Regions from separate parts of the Streptomyces sp. NPDC050147 genome, predicted to be linked through region 2. Evidence: riboswitches for the same ligand, from Rfam matches in the RefSeq annotation. Region 2 holds a riboswitch; the other holds the start of a gene.
The links. Region 2 has a riboswitch for S-adenosylmethionine ahead of thrC (threonine synthase). Riboswitches for the same ligand answer to the same signal wherever they lie in the genome.
Positions count from the first base shown of each region.

Region 1: it holds a riboswitch for S-adenosylmethionine, as region 2 does, so the genes downstream of both, AB0I94_RS00960 (aminotransferase class V-fold PLP-dependent enzyme) here and thrC (threonine synthase) in region 2, are expected to answer to the same signal.

Region 1 covers NZ_JBFALJ010000001.1:208,231-212,916, forward strand. The annotation lists gene AB0I94_RS00955 (glycerate kinase) at 1-77, shown strand, start outside; gene AB0I94_RS00960 (aminotransferase class V-fold PLP-dependent enzyme) at 29-1,402, opposite strand; SAM riboswitch class IV at 1,581-1,697, opposite strand; gene trpD (anthranilate phosphoribosyltransferase) at 1,772-2,836, opposite strand; gene AB0I94_RS00970 (cytochrome bc complex cytochrome b subunit) at 3,008-4,639, opposite strand; gene AB0I94_RS00975 (Rieske 2Fe-2S domain-containing protein) at 4,636-4,686, opposite strand, start outside.
Region 2 covers NZ_JBFALJ010000023.1:127,438-132,123, forward strand. The annotation lists gene AB0I94_RS30335 (trehalose-6-phosphate synthase) at 1-997, opposite strand, end outside; gene AB0I94_RS30340 (hypothetical protein) at 1,119-1,442, opposite strand; gene AB0I94_RS30345 (glucosyl-3-phosphoglycerate synthase) at 1,499-2,443, opposite strand; SAM riboswitch class I at 2,611-2,745, shown strand; gene thrC (threonine synthase) at 2,739-4,082, shown strand; gene AB0I94_RS30355 (MoaD/ThiS family protein) at 4,185-4,460, shown strand.

The DNA.
Region 1 (4,686 bases), on a different contig from region 2:
GATCACGCCTGAAGGGGCGGACCAAGCCTCAGGCGGCGTTGCTGTCCGGCACGCAACGCCCGTCCTCGGTGCGGTAGTTCCAGCGCGCGCCGTCGGCCACCAGTTCCTTGACGGCGCGCACGAAACGCTCCACGTGCTCGTCCGGGGTGCCCGCGCCGAAGCTGACGCGGATCGCGTTCAGCGACTTCTCGCCGGGCGCGGCCTCGGGGGCGCCGCACTCCCCCTGGGTCTGCGGGTCGCTGCCGAGCAGGGTGCGCACCAGCGGGTGGGCGCAGAAGAGACCGTCGCGTACGCCGATCCCGTACTCGGCGGAGAGCGCGGCGGCGAAGTGCGAGCTGTTCCAGCCGTCGACTACGAAGGAGATGACGCCGACGCGCGGCGCGTCGTCGCCGAAGAGGGAGAGCACCTTCACGGCGGGCACCTCGGCGAGGCCCTCGCGCACCTTCGCGATGAGCCGGCGCTCGCGGGCGACGAGCTCGTCGAAGCCCGCCTCGGTCAGCGCCTTGCAGGCCGAGGCGATCGAGTAGACGCCGATGACGTTCGGCGAGCCGGCCTCGTGCCGCGCCGCGGTGTCGTGCCACTCGACGTCCACGCCGCCGTCCGCCCGCCGGGCGACCTTCCGCGAGGCGCCGCCGCCCGCGAGGTAGGGCTCGGCATCCCGCAGCCAGTCGGAGCGGCCCGCGAGGACGCCGGAGCCGAAGGGCGCGTACAGCTTGTGGCCGGAGAAGGCGACCCAGTCGACGTCGAGCTCGCTGATGGAGACCGGGTGGTGGGGCGCGAGCTGCGCCGCGTCCAGGACGATGCGGGCGCCGTGCGCGTGGGCGGCGGCGGCGAGCTCCTTGACCGGCCACAGCTCACCGGTGACGTTCGACGCGCCGGTCACGCAGACCAGGGCGGGTCCGTAGGGATCGCGGTCGGCGAGGGCGCGCTCCAGGGTGGCGACGGCCTGGTCGGCGGTGCGCGGGGCGTTCAGGTACGTCACACGGGCGTCGCGCCAGGGCAGCAGCGAGGCGTGGTGCTCGGTCTCGAAGACGAAGACCTGGCAGTCGGCGGGGAGCGCGGCGGCCAGCAGGCCCAGCGAATCGGTGGTCGAGCGCGTGAAGACGACCTGGTCGTCCTCGCGGCAGCCGAGGAACTCCGCGACGGTGGCCCGGCTGTTCTCGAAGAGGTCGGTGGAGAGCTGCGAGAGGTACCCGGCGCCCCTGTGCACGCTGCCGTAGTACGGCGCGTACGCGGCCACGTCGTCCCACACCCGCTGGAGCGCGGGGGCGCTGGCCGCGTAGTCGAGCGCCGCGTAGGTCACCTCGCCGCCGGTGACGAGCGGCACGGTGACGTCACGGCCGAGGACGGGCAGCGGGGCGGCACAGACGGTCTGGTCGGCGGCGGCGGTGGTGACAGACATGGCGAACTCCCGTGGGAAGGCAGGCGAGTTCACTGCGGGAGCGCCCGTACGGCGCCGCAGTGACGAAGAAAGGGGGTGCGGGAAAGGGGCCGGGAAGCCCTATCGCATTCGCTTGCTCACGAGACTGCTCCCTTGAGGACCAGGACCCCAGGGGTACGCCACTCATCGAGTGCGCAGGGGTCCGCGCTTGCCATACGCCTTGCTGCGTACGGCCTGGTCTTCACCCGGGGCACCCCGCCACGGACGGAGGGTTGCCGGACAGCGAGCCGGGGCCTAATCGCTGTCACTCATGACCTGCGCAGCATCTTGCCACACGATCTTCTCGGTGCCCACCGCGGTCCGGCATCCGGACCGCGGTGGGCACCACACTCACCTGTTGCTGGCCGCCACCCACAGCTCCAGGGTCTTCTTCGCGGCCCCGGAGTCGATCGCCTCTGCCGCCTTCGCGATACCGGCGCCGATCTGCTCCACAAGGGTGCCCTCGCCCGGCGAGAGGGCCACCAGCGCCGCCGCCGTGTTGAGCAGGACGGCGTCCCGCACAGGGCCCTTCTCCCCGTCCAGGAGGCGCAGCGCCACCTCGGCGTTGTACGACGCGTCGGCGCCCCGCAGCGCCTCGACGGGAACGAGGTCGATTCCCACGTCCCGCGGGTCGAAGGCCTCCTCGCGCACGGCTCCGTCCCGCACCACCCAGACCCGGGAGGTCGATGTGGTCGTCAGCTCGTCGAGACCGTCGTCGCCGCGGAAGACGAGGGAGGAGTTCCCGCGCTCGGCGAAGACCCCCGCCACGATCGGCGCCATCCGCGGATCGGCGACGCCGACCGCCTGGGCCCGCACCTTGGCCGGGTTGGTGAGCGGACCGAGGGCGTTGAAGACGGTGCGGATACCCAACTGGCTGCGCGCCGCGCCCGCGTGCCGCAGCGCCGGGTGGAACTTCACGGCGAAGCAGAAGGTGATCCCGGCTTCCTCGGCCACCTCGACGACCCGCTTCAGCGGCAGCTCCAGGTTCACCCCGAGCTTCTCCAGGACGTCGGAGGCGCCCGAGGCGCTGGAGGCCGCGCGGTTGCCGTGCTTGACGACCTTCGCGCCCGCGCCGGCGGCCACGATCGCGGACATCGTGGAGATGTTGACGGTCTTGGCGCCGTCACCGCCGGTGCCGACGATGTCGACGGTCTGTCCCGGCACCTCGATCACGTTGGCGTGCTCGTACATCGTGTGGACGAGTCCGGAGATCTCCTCCACGGTCTCGCCCTTGGCCCGCAGCGCGACCACGAATCCCGCGATCTGCGCGTCGGTCGCCTCGCCCCGCATGACGCGGTCCATGGCCCAGGCCGTGTCCTCGGCGCTCTGGTCGCGCCCTTCAAGGAGACCGTTCAGCACACCGGGCCAGGAACGGGCCGCCGCGGTGTTGCCTCCTGCGGGGGTCACAGCGCTCATCTGCCGCTCCTGGGTTCGTCTAGGCATGGGACAGGAACACCTTATCCAGCCCGGGGGACGGCAAAGAGCCCCGTCCATGCACTGGTACGCATGGGACGGGGCTCTCGCCGTGGCGACCATGGGCCCCCGCTCGGGCGAAGCCGAGAGCGGGGAGGTCAGAGCGTCAGAGGATCAGTGGTGGCCGTGGCCGCTCGTGATCTCCTTGTACTCCTCGGTGGTGGGCTTGGGGATCTGGCTTTCCTCCCCGTAGTAGCCCTTCGAGAGCTTGGCCCGGAGCTTCTGCGAACCGGACACCTTGCGCTCGACGCCGTTCTCGTCGACCGACGGGCCGATCTCGAGCGGCGCGTACTGCTCGTGCGCGGTGAGCGTGTGCAGCTGCTCGGGGCCGAGCGGCTCGTGGATCTCGATGAACTCACCGTGCGGCAGGCGCTTGATGATGCCGGACTCGCGTCCGTGCAGCACCTTGTCCCTGTCACGCCGCTGCAGACCCAGGCAGATCCGCTTGGTGATGATGAAGGCGATCACCGGTGCGACGAAGAAGGCGATGCGTACGAACCAGGTGATCGAGTTGATCGACATGTGGAAGTGCGTGGCCCACAGGTCGTTTCCACCACCGATCAGCAGCACCATGTACCAGGTGATCCACGCGACGCCGAAGCCCGTACGGGTCGGGACGTTGCGCGGGCGGTCCAGGATGTGGTGCTCGCGCTTGTCGCCGGTGACCCAGGACTCGATGAACGGGTAGACCGCGATCGCGACCAGGACCAGCGGGAAGATGACCAGCGGGACGAACACGCCCAGGACGAGCGTGTGACCCCAGGCATTGATCTCCCAGCCCGGCATGACGCGGATCAGGCCCTCGGAGAAGCCCATGTACCAGTCGGGCTGCGCTCCGGTGGACACCTGGTCCGGACGGTAGGGACCGAGCGCCCAGATCGGGTTGATCGTGGCGATCGCCGAGATGGCCGCGATCACGCCGAAGACCAGGAAGAAGAAGCCTCCGGCCTTCGCCATGTAGACGGGGAGCAGCGGCATGCCGACGACGTTCTTGTTGGTCTTGCCGGGGCCCGCGAACTGCGTGTGCTTGTGGTAGAAGACCAGGATCAGGTGCGCCACCACGAGCCCGAGCATGATGCCCGGCAGCAGCAGGATGTGCACCGAGTAGAACCGGGCCACGAAGTCGCCGCCGGGGAACTCCCCGCCGAACAGGAACATCGACAGGTACGTGCCCACGACGGGCACGGACAGGACGGCGCCCTGCATGAAGCGCACACCGGTACCGGAGAGCAGGTCGTCAGGGAGCGAGTAACCGGTGAAGCCGGTGAACATGCCCAGGACGAACAGCAGGAACCCGAAGACCCAGTTGACCTCGCGGGGCTTGCGGAAGGCACCCGTGAAGAAGACGCGCATCATGTGCACGAACATCGCCGCGAGGAAGATCAGCGCCGCCCAGTGGTGGATCTGCCGGATCAGCAGACCACCGCGCACATCGAAGCTGATGTGCATGGTCGAGTTGAACGCCTCGGACATCAGCTGGCCCTGCAGCGGGATGTAACTGCCGTGGTACTCCACCTCGTTCATCGACGGGTGGAAGAACAGGGTCAGGTACACACCCGTGAGGATGATGATGATGAAGCTGTAGAGGCAGATCTCACCGAGCATGAAGGACCAGTGGTCCGGGAAGATCTTGCGCATGTTGGCCTTGGCCAGGGAGTAGATCCCCAGACGTCCGTCGGCCCAGTCGGCGACCCGCTCTCCGGCGGGCGCCTCCTTCTTACGCGTCTCAGTCGTCGTAGTGCTCATCCGCGCTCCCAGAAAGCAGGACCGACGGGCTCAGCGAAGTCGCCGAG
Region 2 (4,686 bases):
CGAGACGCTGCACCTCGGCCGTGTAGTCGCGGTACACCGCCAGGTCCTGCCGTGAGGGGTACGCGAACGCGACATGCACGACCCGCTCCCGCCACTCGGGGTGGGACTCCAGCAGCTCCCGGTAAGCCAGCAGTCCCCGCACGATGTTCTTCGACAGCTCCGTCCGGTCCACCCGGACGATCACCTTCCGGTCGCCGGAGCCCCCGATCTGCTCCCGCAGCGCGACGAGCCGCTCCTCCACGTCCGCCCGCCGCGACCGCTCCCGCAGGAAATCGGCGTCCGCCCCGAGCCCGTGCACCCCGATCCGCGTACCGGACGTACCGCCGAGGACGCGGACGCAGCACTCCGTGAACGCGTCCGCCCAGCGGCCCGTCAGGAAGGCCGCCCGGTCGGCGCCCAGGATGCCGCGCAGCAACTGCTCCGCGACGTCGTCCGGCAGCATCCGGAAGTAGTCCACCGGCGCCCACGGCGTGTGCGAGAAGTGGCCGATGCGCAGGTCGGGGCGGAGCTCACGCAACATCCCCGGCACCAGCGCCAGGTGGTAGTCCTGGACGAGGACCGCGGCGTCCGCGCCCGCACTCTGCGCCAGCGCCTCGGCGAAGGCCCGGTTGTAGGCCTCGTACGACGCCCACTGCGCCCGGAACTCCGGGCCGAAGGCCGGTTCGAGCGGCGTCTGGTAGAGCATGTGGTGGACGAACCACAGCACCGAGTTCGCGATCCCGTTGTACGCGTCGGCGTGCACCCGCGGGTCGATGTCGAGCATCCGCACGCCCGGTTCGCCCACCCCGCGCCGCACGGCCTCCCGGTCGCCGTCGCCCAGCGCGGCGCAGACCCACAGGGCGGTGTCCCCGTCGGAGTCGCCGATCGCGCTGAGCCCGGAGACGAGACCGCCTCCGCCCCGCTTGGCCGACAGCTCCCCGTTCTCCTCCAGGGCGTATGTGACGGGGCCGCGGTTGGACGCGACGAGAATCTGGGCGGCGGCGTGCTCGGAGACCATGTGGCGAACCTAGCCCCTGGCGCGAGGACTCAAACGTACGGCCGGACTCCGGCGTGGCCGGCCGTACACATTCGGCGTCCGTTCAGCCTCGACGGCCAGGGCCCTGGTGACGGCCGGGGCCCTAGTCGCGCCTGCTCCTCACGGCCGCCACCGCCAGCGCGCCCAGTACGCACAGGGAGATCGCCAGGCCCGCGTACAGCATCGTGTCCGACTCGCTGCCCGCCTCGGCCAGTTCCCCCTCACTGCCCTGCCGGTCCACGGCTTCGCCCCGCTGTTGCCGCGGGGCGGGGCGTTCCTGCGCCCACTGGGCGGTGTCGCCGGTGTGGCTGATCCCCGGCCTGGTGTCGGCATTCGCGGCGGCGGGCGCCGCGGACGCACCGAGGGCTCCTGCCGCGAGGGCGGCCGTCACCATGGCCACGGCACCGACGCGTCGCGCGCTTCGCATTACCTCTCTGACCCACATAAGTGGGGAATGTAGACAAAATGCCCGGCTTGGGGCGGTTACGCCACGCGGCGGGCCGTGTACTCCGCGATGCCGCGCATCGGTGGGCGCTCCTCCGTGTCCACCGAATGGGTCCGCGGCTCGAACCCCTGCTCGCCCCGTTCGAACTGCGTGAGCTCGGGCCGTACGAGATGGCCGCGCGCGAGCCGCAACTGGGCCGTCCGGTAGATCGCCGCCGCCATCCGGCCGAGCGCCTGCCCGTCCTGGTGCCGGTGCTTGCGCACACCGACATCGACCTGCGCCAGCGCGTCGAGGCCCACGGTGTGCAGCGCGTCGACGAGCAGCCCCAGCTCCACCCCGTAGCCGACGGGGAACGGCAGCCGCTCCAGGAGGGACCTGCGCGCCGCGTACTCGCCGCCCAACGGCTGGACGAAGCCCGCCAGTTGGGGCCAGTGCATGTTGAGCAGCGGACGCGCCATCAACTCGGTGACCCGGCCGCCCTGCCCCGCGCTCTCTCCCAGGGGGCGGTCGTACATCGCCTTCACGAGGTCCACGTCGGGCTCGGTCAGCAGCGGGCCCACGATCCCGGTGACGAAGTCCGCCGAGAACTCCTTCAGGTCCGCGTCCACGAACGCGACGATGTCACCGCCGGTCACCAGGAGCGAGCGCCACATGACCTCGCCCTTGCCGGGCAGGGCCGGGATGCGCGGCAGGATCACGTCCCGGTGCACGACCCGCGCGCCCGCCTTCCGGGCGACCTCGGCCGTACGGTCGCGCGAACCGGAGTCGATCACCACGAGCTCGTCGACGAGCGAGGTCTTCTCCACCAGCTCGCGGCGTATCTCGGCGACGATCTCGCCGACCGTCCCCTCCTCGTCCAGCGCGGGCAGGACCACACTCACCGAGGCCCCCGACGCCCGCTTCGCGGCGACGAGTGCGCTGAGGGGACGGTCGGCAACGGACCAGGAACGCCTGGTCAGCCAGCGCTCGGCCTCTTCCAGCACGGGTGGCTCCTCCTGTGTGTGGCCTACATGTGATCCATCTCGCGGTTCGGACGACTATCTCAAGGGTCCAGGCCGTCGGTTACAGTCTTGAACAACGCCGATGACCATCGCATGCCGGGGTCGTCGCGCGACAAATGCCCCGGGCCCCTGAAGCCCGGGCGCCATACCGCTCATCCAGAGGGGCAGAGGGATACGGCCCGTTGAAGCCCCGGCAACCATCCCGCCGACCGCGCACGCGAGGTCTCGGTGGGGAAGGTGCCAATTCCGTCTCGCGGCGAGATGCGTCGCGGGGAAGATGAGGAGAAAGGGCCTCGCCTCCATGGCTGCGCAGACTGTCGAAACGATCGACACCACCCCCTCCACCTCGGCTGCTGACCGGGGATCCGTGGATCTCGGCCCCGCATCGGGCCTCTCCTGCCGCGAGTGCGGCGAGCTGTACGCCCTCGGCCCGATCTTCGCCTGCGAGGCCTGTTTCGGCCCGCTCGAAGTCGCGTACGACCTGCCGACCGGTGACCCCGAGGCGCTGAGGAAGCAGATCGAGTCCGGCCCCGACAACATCTGGCGCTACGCCCCGCTGCTGCCCGTCCCGGCGAACGTCGCAGAGAAGCCGAACATCAACCCCGGCTGGACCAAGCTCGTCAAGGCCGACAACCTCGCGCGTGAACTCGGCGTCGAGCAGGGCAAGCTGTTCGTCAAGGACGACTCCGGTAACCCGACGCACTCCTTCAAGGACCGCGTCGTCGCGCAGGCCATCGAGGCGGCGCGCGCGTTCGGCTTCACCACGCTCTCCTGCTCCTCCACCGGCAACCTCGCGGGCGCCGTCGGCGCCGCCGCGGCCCGCGCCGGCTTCCGCTCCTGCGTGTTCATCCCGCACGACCTGGAGCAGGGCAAGGTCGTCATGGCCGCGGTCTACGGCGGCGAACTCGTCGGCATCGAGGGCAACTACGACGACGTGAACCGCTTCTGCTCCGAGCTCATCGGTGACCCGCTGGGCGAGGGCTGGGGCTTCGTCAACGTGAACCTGCGGCCGTACTACGGCGAGGGCTCCAAGACCCTCGCGTACGAGATCTGCGAGCAGCTGGGGTGGGTCCTCCCCGACCAGCTGGTCATTCCGATCGCCTCGGGTTCGCAGCTCACGAAGATCGACAAGGGGCTGAAGGAGCTCATCGCGCTCGGCCTCGTGGAGGACAAGCCCTACAAGATCTTCGGCGCGCAGGCGGAAGGGTGCTCGCCGGTGTCCACCGCCTTCAAGGCCGGCCACGACGTCGTACGCCCCCAGAAGCCGAACACCATCGCCAAGTCGCTGGCCATCGGCAACCCCGCCGACGGGCCGTACGTCCTGGACATCGCGCGCCGCACGGGCGGCGCGGTGGAGGACGTGAACGACGAGCAGGTCGTGGACGCGATCAAGCTGCTCGCCCGGACCGAGGGGATCTTCGCGGAGACCGCCGGTGGTGTGACGGTGGGCGTCACGAAGAAGTTGCTTGAGGCGGGGCTCATCGACCCCGCCTTGACCACGGTGGTCCTGAACACGGGTGACGGTCTCAAGACGCTTGACGCTGTCGCTGAGACTTCGCAGGCCACCGCCACCATTCGCCCCAGCCTTGAGGCGTTCCGCGCCGCGGGGCTCGCCGGTTAACCGCCGTAGGGCCTGAGCCTTCTCTCCGCCTGCGGACCGTCGTGGCTGGTCGCGCAGTTCCCCGCGCCCCTGAAGGGGCCCCACGCACCCCGAGGTGAATCCATGAGCGTAAACGTCCGCATCCCCACCATTCTCCGCACCTACACCGGCGGTGAGTCCGAGGTCGCCGCCGAGGGGGCGACCCTCTCCGAGGTCATCGCCGACCTGGAGGCCAAGCACGCCGGTATCGCGGCGCGTGTCCTGGACGACCAGGGCAAGCTGCGGCGCTTCGTGAACGTCTACGTGAACGACGACGACGTCCGCTTCGAGCAGGGTCTTGAGACGGCCACGCCGGACGGTGCCGGGGTCTCGATCATCCCCGCCGTCGCGGGTGGCTGATCCTTTACAGAAACACCCTGCGTAATGGCGATTGCCCCCTCCGCGAGAGAAACGGAGGGGGCAATTCCATGTGGTTGAGCGCGGTACAGTTGGGAAGCGAGCTTCCCCGTTTGTGCCCAGCGCATATACGAAGTCGCCCTGAGGGCGACAAGAAGTAGCCAATGTGCACTGCCCATTTGCCCTTCCCGTGGCATTTGTCTGGCCCGACTTGCCCTGAACTCCGGCG